Regions from separate parts of the Lysinibacillus sp. YS11 genome, predicted to be linked through region 2. Evidence: riboswitches for the same ligand, from Rfam matches in the RefSeq annotation. Region 2 holds a riboswitch; the other holds the start of a gene.
What was found. Region 2 has a riboswitch for cobalamin ahead of LBYS11_RS11285 (glutaredoxin family protein). Riboswitches for the same ligand answer to the same signal wherever they lie in the genome.

Region 1 (5,198 bases), 1.7 Mb from region 2:
GATACGGTCTTCAGAGGAAGCTCTGATTGAAGTTGGATATATTGTTCAGTTATCGTAAAGTGCTCTTTTTTGATGACAGCTCGCTGCTGATAGTCTGTAGCTGCGGGCATCATTGTAATTTGAGGTTTTGGTATTTCAGGGTGAGCATATGTAGTCACCCGTGCTTGATAAACTTCTTCAATTTGGGAGGCAATTAATACTTCATGTGGTGCACCAAGTGCTCTCATTTGTCCGCTTTCCATCAGCAATAATTCATCACAATAAAGAGAGGCTAAATTCATATCGTGTAGTACCATAACGACTGTTAAACCACACTCCATGGCTTCCTTCCGAACCATATCTAAAATTTGACGTTGGTGTGCAATATCAAGATGATTCGTTGGTTCATCCAGCAGTAAGATTTCAGCTGTTTGAGCTAATGCCTGTGCAACAAAAGCTCTTTGTTGTTCACCGCCAGATAAAAATTCCATCGGTGTATGCTCATATCGCTTTACACCTGTTTGAAGCATTGCATGTTGAACTGCCTTCTCATCTTGTGCAGACCAACTCGAGAAAAAGCCTGTTTGATGCGGGTAGCGCCCCAGTGAAACTGCCTCTCTCACACTGTTCGAGAAAGCATTTGCATGAAGCTGTGGTAATACAGCCATTTTTTTCGCCAAAGCACGAGCATTATAAGAAAGAATATTTTGTCCATCAATCGAGACGGTTCCAGCAGTAGCTGGTAAAATACCACTCATTACTTTTAATAATGTGGATTTCCCGCTACCATTCGGCCCTAGAATGCCAAGAATTTTTCCTTTTTCAACAGTAAAACTAATGTCCCTGACGATTGGTACATCTTCATAGCCACCTGATAGATGTTCAACAACAATCATGCCCGTACCCCCTTGCTTCTTCGCTGCTTATAAAAAATATAGGAGAAAACAGGTGCTCCAATAAATGCCGTAATAACACCAATTGGTAGCTCTCTTGGCACAATGATTGTTCGTGCTACTAAGTCGCAAATAATGAGTAATGTTGCACCATTGAAAAAAGATAATGGTAATAAGTGGCGATGATCAGAACCCCAAATCATCCTTGTCATATGCGGCACCACTAATCCTACAAAGCCAATTGTGCCAGAAACCGCTACAGCCGCTCCAGTTAACATGGAGCCACCTGCTAATATCAAATATTTACTGCGCTTTACATTAACACCTAAATGTTTTGCTCGCTCTTCACCATACAACAAGACATTTAATTCTCGTCTTTGTGTCCATAGCATAATTGAACCAACAATCACAAAAGGAATGATCATTTGGACATATGGCCAACCACGCATCGAAACAGAACCAAGTAGCCAGCCTATTACCTGACGTAATTCTTCACCAGATAAGGCAATCATTAATGAAATAAGGGAACCTAAAAAAGAACTAAAAATAACACCTGTTAATATCAACGTTTCCATTTTTAATGAGCGGTCTACGAGTCTAGCAAAGCTCATAACAACTACCATCGTAATGATAGCACCAATCATACTGAAGATTGGCAGCGCATACAAACCGACAACAGGTATAGAAATACTAAAAAAGATCGTTAAAACAGCACCAACAGAAGCCCCTGATGAAACCCCTAGTGTATATGGATCTGCTAATGGATTTTTTAATAAACCTTGGAAAGCTGCTCCAGCAATAGCTAGAGATGCGCCTACTAGTCCCGCTAATAACACGCGAGGCAAACGAATTTTCCAAAAGATATTGGCGGCTGTTTCATCAACCGCCTTATTCCACAATACTTCTAATGGAATATGAACCGAGCCTATCGCTACGCCACACCAGATGCTAATAAGAAGAAGCGTACATGTTAATGTATAGGCTAGTGCTATTTTTTTCACTTAAATACCTCAGGATAGATTGCTTTTGCTAATTCTTCTAGACCTTCAGCTAAACGTGGCCCTTGACGACTTGTCGTACTTTCATCTACCTGCACAATCGCATTATTTTTTACGGCATTAATCGTATCAAAGCCCGCACGTTTTGGTATTTTCGTTAAAATATCTGGTACATAATGATATGTCACCACGATGACATCTGGATTTTTTGCGATAATTTGTTCTGCATCAATTTTATACCAATTATCGCCATCTACAGCTACATTCTCTGCATTGATCATTTCAAGCATCGCGTTCATAAATGTACCATTGCCAGCTGTATAAATATCTGGCTCATCTGATGCTTCAACTAACACTTTTTTGGGTTCAACATCCTTGACTTTAGACAAAACTTCTTCTACTTTTGCCTTCATATTAGCGACAATTTTTTCTGCCTCTGGTAATTTCCCTGTAGCACGTCCAAGTTGCTCAATTGTTGTATATGTTTCATTAAAGTCTTGTGCATTTTTTACAACAAATACTTTCAAACCTGCTGATTCAAGCTGTGCAATAGCCTCTTCTGAAAGAGACATGCTAGATTCGTGTGAAAAAACGATATCTGGTTTTAAGGCAATAATTTTTTCAATATCGTATTCCATACCGCCAACCTTATCCTTCTCAGCTGCCTCTGGCGGATAATCGTCGTTGTCCGTAACACCAACTATTTCATCATTTAAACCTAGTCCAAAAAGGATTTCAGTATTACTTGGAATAAGTGAAACAATTTTCTCAGGAGGTGCTTCAAGTGTAATGTCCTTACCAAGGGCATCTGTTATCGTCATTGGGAATGTTGCTTCATCCACCTGTGCTGTTTCTTGCTGTGTTTGCTGCTCGTTAGATGGCTTGTTATCTTTTGCTTCCTGCCCACAAGCAGCTAGCAAGCCTACTGCTAAAAATGCTGATAATCCTATTTTCCAAAATTTCTTCATGTGAATCCTCCTTCGTTGATCCGTGCGACATTTCGCTTTATTCTACATCAAAATAAAACCCCTCATCTTTGATCGATGAGGGGGCAAAATCGCACCAAAAAAACTGATACAAAATCCACCACCCTATCCTCGTAGGTTGTCATGTCGTTATAAAGGCAGGTCTCCTGGCTAGTGCTACTTGCGATTTTTCAAGCCTTCCCGAAATCTTCAGTGGCATCATTTGAAAAAACTCACACTTACAGTGGCGGGACCGCATCGGAATTACACCGATTTCCCTTTTCACTTTACTTAAGTAAAGAACCTTTATAATATTCAGTTGATTTCATTATACATGAAAATGAAAAAAGTCGCCTCCATTCAAGACGACTCCCCGGCCATTATACAATTTCAGAAAAGTATTGGACTGTTTTCATTTGAGCACCCATTTCTCTTAATGACCATGTCTGCTCTAAATAAACGTCTGCTAGTTTTTCATATTTCCCACCAAATTTATGTGCCCACTCAACCGCTATGACACTTTCATAAAGGTGAGCCATTTTTTCCGCCATACCTTTAGCTTCAAAAGTTTTCGTTGCCTCGTCTAAAGCGCTAAAAATTTGCAGTTTCACAGACATATTCGCCAATTGTTCTTTAACGATTTGTACTAGTGAGCTGTCAGCTAATTTGTCTAATCGTTCCTCCATCTCCTGTACAAACAGTTCATGAGCATGAAACTTATCTACTAAACGAATGAGTTCTAAGGCCAAAATATTAGCCGTCCCCTCCCACACCGTTAACACTTGGGCGTCTCTTAATAAGCGGGGCGTTACAAAGTCTTCTATATAGCCATTACCTCCGTGTAATTCAATTGCCTCACTAGCATAATGAACAGCTTGCTCTGCTGTTTCCTTTTTCATAATGGCAATATATAAACGATTCATAATAAGATCTTGCTGAGTTCCCTGTCCACTTGTCACTTTATCGTATAATTGGATAAGGTCAAAAACTGTCGCTACTTCCACGTGCAACTTAGCTGCAAATTTCCCTAAAGTATCCTGAATCATAGGGTACTGTGTTAAGGGCTTGCCAAATGCATGTCGATTGCTTACATAATGTTTTGCCTCTAAGAAGCCGCGACGCATAATACCAATTGAAGCGACTGCATTACAAATTCTAGAGAGATTTAGTGCTTCTAGCATATAATAAATCCCTTTATTTTGCTCCCCTACAACATAGGCAAGTGTACCATCAAATTCTACCTCACCAGAGGGAACTGCCCGAACGCCTAGCTTATCTTTCAGTCGGCGAATACGTAGATGATTTGTTGTTCCATCTTCTTTGCGCCAAGGAACTGCAAACAATGTTAAGCCTTTGGAACCTGCTGGCGCACCTTCTAGACGTGCCAATACCATCGCTACACCACACATGCCCGCATTTGATGCAAAATATTTTTCACCATATAGACGATAAGCAGTGCCATCCTTTCTCGCCTCCACCACATTTGCACCTACGTCAGAGCCCCCTTGACGTTCTGTTAAAAAGGTCGCACCTTCATATAAATCTGTGTCACCTGTTGCACACACATGTGGTAAAAAACGCTGCTTTACCTCTTCATCTGCATAATGATCTAATAGATAGGCAGTTGCCATTGTCAATGTTACCGGACAATAAAAACCGGGCTCTGCATGTGATAGCAAATAACCTTGTGCAAAGCTATAAACATAATTCCCCTTGTGTCCTAGCTGCGGAATATGCTTGTGTACATAGCCTACAATCCCAGTATTATATGTCTCTTCAATCGTTTTTTTATAGCCATCATTAACCCAAACCTCCGATATCTCTTCACCATAGGCATCATATCTTTGAAGGCGAGGCTCACCCTGTCGATCTGTATGCTTTGCCCTCGTATCAATATCACCTGCACATAGCTCACCAAAATCTGTTAACTCTCGTTGGGCATAGGATAAAAACTCTTTATCTAACATCATTTCTACTATTTTTTGAAGCGTGTCATCTTCAGTAAAAAAGTTCGTAGTACGCATTGCTTCTTGTTGTAATACTTTCATGCTATCTCACCTCTTGCCCCTTTAAATTTTGTTTTAATATTTTGCCTGATGCATTGCGTGGTAGCGCTTCTACTTTTTCAAAAATACGTGGTATTTTAAACTTTGCAAGATGCTCCTCTAAATAAGCTTTCAAAGATTCCTCATGGATGTCTTGTTTAGCAGAATACACCGCCTTTACAGTTTCCCCCCATTGCGGATGTGGTACACCAATTACCGCAACCTCGAATATACCTTCAAAGCTCAATAAACAATCTTCAATTTCTTTCGGATAAATGTTGACACCTCCCGAAATAATGACATCCTTTTTACGATCTA
Region 2 (5,198 bases):
TTTACTGACCGCAATTTCTTCTGGAAACCAAATTTGCTTCCATTGCTGGTCCCAAAATATTTGGGCAAGCTCACTTGTTGCCTTATTCCAATTGACTGCCTCATAAATTATATTTGACATGCTACACACTCCTCTAAGCTTTGTAATCGTTGACGAACATAGTAAACAGACTTAATGCCCTTTATCCACGCATAAATGTATACTTTAGCCAATTGTTCGGTTGTCCAATTGTCCGTTACATAAAGCGTCATGGAAATACCTTGGTCAACGTGCTTTTGAGAAGCTGCATATAAATCAATTAAATCATACGGATTTACATCATACGCCTCCACATATAAATGACTATTGTCATTTGTTAAATGAGGCATTGGATAAATGGTTCTACTATCGGCGTAATCACGAACCTCTACGCGCTCTGTACATGGTGCGATTGAAGCCGTACAGCTACGAATATATGAAATACTACCAGTTGGGGCAATAGCCAAACGATAGGAATGGAATAGACCGTACTGCATTACATCCTGCTTTAACGTTTCCCACATCTTGTTTGTGATGATTGGAATATTGCCAAGCGCCTTCAACACAGCAGGCGATAGTTCTTCTTCAGTTTTATTGATATATTGGTCAAAATAGCTACCTGATGCATAATCACTGTCCTCAAATCGGTAGAAGGTTGCAGCTTTTTCTTTCGCCATTTCCATCGAAGATTTCAGAGAATAATAGTTCATCGCTTCCATAAAGTGATCCATGAAATCAATGGAATCTTTTGAGCCGTACAGGATGCCTTCTGTCACGAGATGCCCATGGAGGTTCATACAGCCAAGCCCTACAGAATGCATTAATTGATTGGCTTTTGCAACAGACGGTACATTCTTAATGTGCGTCATTTGCGATACATTCGTTAATAGGTGCATGGCTGTATCGACTAATGCGCCGAAATCATTGACTTTACTTGCTGCATGGATATCGATGGAACCTAAGTTACACGATACATCTAATCCATAGTCATTTGGTTGATCCTGGTCCGTAATGATACTTGTCTCTTGTACTTGTAAGATTTCTGTACATAAATTGGACATTTTGACACGTCCAATATTTTTTAAAGGATGTACCTTATTGACATTATCATCAAAGATTTCAAACGGATAGCCTGATTCAAATTGTGCTTTTTTCACCTCTGTGTAAAGCTTACGTGCATTTAAACGTTTAATTTTACGAATTTTAGGGTTATCAAGTAGCTCGTAGTACATGTCTGAAATGGAAATTTCAGACATACGTTTGCCATATTCTTTAAAAATATCATATGGGCTAAACAAAACGATATCCTTATCACGTTTCATCAGTTCGAAGAAAATACTAGGTATAATAATCCCTGTTGAAAGGGTAGCGAGGCGAATTTTATCATCAGCATTTGGTTTTTTTGATGAAATGAAATTTTCTATGTCTGCATGGAAAATATTTAGATAGACAACACCTGAGCCATTTCGTTGCCCTAGCTGATTAGAATAACTGAAAGAATTTTCTAACAGTTTCGCTACTGGGATGACACCACTTGCACGATTTAATATCTCTTTAATTGGATCACCTAATGGACGTAAATCTGTTAAGTTGACCCCAACTCCACCACCAAGGCGTGATAGCTCTAAACAATAGCCAATATTTTCAGCAATACTATTCATGGAGTCATCCATTGATAATTTAAAGCAGCTGACTAATTCACCACGTGCTTTCTTACCACTATTTAAAGCAGTTGGTGTTGCAGGCTGATAGGCTTCCATCATTGCTTCGACAGAGCGTTCTGCTAGAGCCGTGTTGCCTTGAGCTAAATACAAAGCAATAATGACAATACGATCCTCATACTTTTCTAAGATCTCTTCCCCATCACGACTTTTCATAGCATAGCTATCGTAAAATTTGCTTGCGCTCATAAAGGATGGAAAGCGGAAATTATAATCATAGGCTTTCTTGTACAGCTTCTTAATAAATTCCATTTCGTACATGTCGATAAATGCTTTCTCATAGTAGCCCTCATCAACTAAATAGCGTATTTTTTCCTCAATATCTATAAAATAACGCAAACGTACGTTAACATACTCTAAAAAGTAGCGGCGCGTAGCTTCGCGGTCCTTTTCTAACTCAAGTAATCCAGTTGTACTATAACGATTCAGTACGTCATTATTAAGCTTTAAATAGGTTTTCATCTCATTACCCTCGTTTCATAAAACGTTTGTATTGCTTCGTAATCCGTTTGATTACCTCGTAAATCTAATTTCCTTACTAAGGGTACATGATAGGTAGCAGCGATTTTCTCACCAGCAGCACCAAATACATGATGACCGAAGTTACTATTACCACTGGCAACTACTCCTTTACAAAAATCCCTGTTTTTTTCTAAGAAACGTTGTACCTTTGCTGGAATGTCACCTAAACCATCTGTGTAGGTAATTAAGAGATATGGCTTGTTCAATCGCAATTCTTCCGAGAGCTCGATACATTCTGCCTTTAATTTGGATACAACATTTCGGACATTACCTGTACGACTCGCGTAAACAATCATAGGGCAATCAACTCAATTTGAGAAACAATTTCCTGAACATCTCCTATGAAAGTTTCATTCATCTCTAAAACAGGCACACTTAAAAAACCTGCGTCAATAATCGTTTGCTTTGCTTGTTCATCGTGATCGATGTTAACAATTTCAGCTTCAAGTCCTGCACGTTGTAGTTCAGATTTTACCCATAGGCATTTTGGACAAATTGTTTTCGTATAAAGTTTCATAGAAATCCCTCTTTTCATAAAATAAAAAAGCCTATCTCCTCTAAAGAGATAGGCTAAATGGAAACGTTAACATACCAAAAATACTGACGTTCCCATCTCTTAATCCCCGAAGAAATGATAAATTTGTTTTATAAAGGCAGGTCTCCTGGCTTTGCTTCATTCTCTGATTCCCTTCCCATGCAAATGCACAGTGGTTGCAATCATCGTCAGCTTCACAGTTGCGGGGACAGCGTCGGAATTGTACCGAACTTCCCTTTTAAACTACATGTAGTAGTACCTTTGTAAAACGAACACAATATATAGTTGTTGTTCAATAGTTTTAAGTGTACCATCCTTCAAATGAAAAGTAAATCAAGATTCTAAACTTCTTTATTTTTGGATTATTCAGTATTTTTAATTATGTAGTTCCAAATAGATTACCACTAATCACTTATACCCAAATCAAAAATCTATTTTTAACGATGTACGTGATTTTCTATTAAAATGGATCTAGAATTCTAATTTGAGTTTAAAGAAATTTTCTATTTTATGTACCATTGAAAAATAGTTGTCTCTATCGTAAGTCCTGAAATAATGATCATCTCTTACCCATTTCAAATGATGCTCATTACATTAATAAAGAGCATGCTTTTATCATAACATGCTCTTACCATTCTATCATTGGGATTATAGTCTAACCTTAACCTCAGTCCCGTCCTGAGCTTTGACATCGACTAGCACAAGTCCTTTATAATTTTGTAGTTCCTTGATAATCGGCTTTAGCATTTCTTTGTCGATGAGGGGAAAGGTAAAGTCTATTTTCTTTTTATCGAAGTATGCCTTTGTCCACTTATTGGCTTGTTGCTGAATCCATTTAGAAGTTAAAATGGAGAGGACAATGGTTAGCACAGTATAGGGAACAGGGACGGTAAAGCGAACGTCTTTTGCTTTCACTTTTACATGCATCATTCGTCGCCTCTACTCAATGAAGACTGCAACGGAATCTCCGTTTGCTGATTTTATATCTACAATTTGTCCATCTAGTTCATTTTCAATTGCTTCAAGAAGAAGATTGATGTCGATATCTTTTACGTATTTTTCAGATTGCGGAATACTTGCAGCGATGCTGTGTCCTGCCATCAATACGGCTTTGACAAGTTTAATTGGTAAATTTACCGTGACATTATCATTTTCGGTGGATACAACACGGACCTTTAACGTTTTATCTAAATACTTTGTTTTTTCCACAAATTTATTCTCTGATTCTTCTTTCTGTTGTAGCACTTGAATCAGCTCTGATCCTTTATCCGCATCAATTTTGCCCTCTTGAATCATCGTTAACACTTTTGTAATTTCCTCTTTCATGGTCGTTCCTCCCTATTCGTCTTTTAAGAGCTTTATGGCTTCATCTGTTGTGATTTCGCCATTTTCAAGCATGCTTACAATTTTTTTCTCATCTACTTCATTTTTCTTCTTTTGAGCATAGCCAAGGGATGAAATAATATCATTTAGCTTGCCTCGAACTGTTGGATACGAAACCCCCAGTTCCTTTTCAACCTCCTTAATATTTCCTCGGCAGGTTAAAAATACTTCCACAAAATGAAGCTGATCCTGTGATAAGGATGCTAGCTTCGACAATTCAAACTCATTTTCAATGGTCGTGTGACAATGAGAACACTGTAACTTCGTAATTTTCAATGTTTTACTGCAGACAGGACAATTTGTGATTACTTGATAAGCCATAGTGAACTCCTTCCTTTAAGTTAAGCTGATTATATAACAAAGAAATTAAAGATGTAAATAATAAAATTAATAATTTTGATTAAAAAATCAATAAAGTTAATATCATAATTAATTTCATTGATTTTTGTTTCTGTATTGCTTTAAAAATTAAGAAAACGCCATTTTTAATTTCTCAAAATGGCGTTTCTGTTTAATTGGGTCTATCCTTCTTTTTTCTTTCCCGCGGGTGTGATGGCAAAATTGCATTGTATAACGCTTGTGAAGCGGGGTGCTGATATGTCCCATCCTTGCCTATCTCCTCCACTAGCTGACCATGCTGCATCACAAGGATGCGATCTGACATAAAACGTGTGGCCTGTAAATCATGTGAAATGAATAGATAAGCAAGCTGTAGCTCTTTTTGAAGTCTTTGCAGTAGCTCTATAATCGTCTTTTGCAAAATCATATCAAGACTACTAATGGCCTCATCTAAAACAATCAGTTTCGGCTTTAATGCAAGAGCTCTAGCAATGTTGACTCGTTGCTGCTGTCCCCCACTTAACTGTGAGGGATAGTTTTGAGCCATTGCCCACTCTAACTCTACATAGTCTAGTAATTCTCTTACTTTCTGTTGTCGCTCTGCTTTGCTAAAATGCTCGAAATTCAAAAACGGTTCTTCGAGTATTTCGAAAATCGTCTGTTTTGGATTAAATGAATGA

Region 1: linked by a shared signal. The riboswitch ahead of LBYS11_RS02655 (ABC transporter substrate-binding protein) and the one ahead of LBYS11_RS11285 (glutaredoxin family protein) in region 2 are both predicted to bind cobalamin.

Annotation. Positions count from the first base shown of each region.
Region 1 covers NZ_CP026007.1:567,264-572,461, reverse strand. Annotated here, with positions in the region: gene LBYS11_RS02665 (adenosylcobinamide amidohydrolase) at 1-875, opposite strand, end outside; gene LBYS11_RS02660 (FecCD family ABC transporter permease) at 872-1,873, opposite strand; gene LBYS11_RS02655 (ABC transporter substrate-binding protein) at 1,870-2,838, opposite strand; cobalamin riboswitch at 2,975-3,158, opposite strand; gene LBYS11_RS02650 (acyl-CoA dehydrogenase family protein) at 3,216-4,883, opposite strand; gene LBYS11_RS02645 (class I adenylate-forming enzyme family protein) at 4,885-5,198, opposite strand, start outside.
Region 2 covers NZ_CP026007.1:2,290,061-2,295,258, reverse strand. Annotated here, with positions in the region: gene nrdF (class 1b ribonucleoside-diphosphate reductase subunit beta) at 1-120, opposite strand, end outside; gene nrdE (class 1b ribonucleoside-diphosphate reductase subunit alpha) at 108-2,201, opposite strand; gene nrdI (class Ib ribonucleoside-diphosphate reductase assembly flavoprotein NrdI) at 2,198-2,557, opposite strand; gene LBYS11_RS11285 (glutaredoxin family protein) at 2,554-2,778, opposite strand; cobalamin riboswitch at 2,896-3,074, opposite strand; gene LBYS11_RS11280 (hypothetical protein) at 3,445-3,726, opposite strand; gene LBYS11_RS11275 (SHOCT-like domain-containing protein) at 3,736-4,122, opposite strand; gene LBYS11_RS11270 (DUF2089 domain-containing protein) at 4,135-4,500, opposite strand; gene LBYS11_RS11265 (ABC transporter ATP-binding protein) at 4,691-5,198, opposite strand, start outside.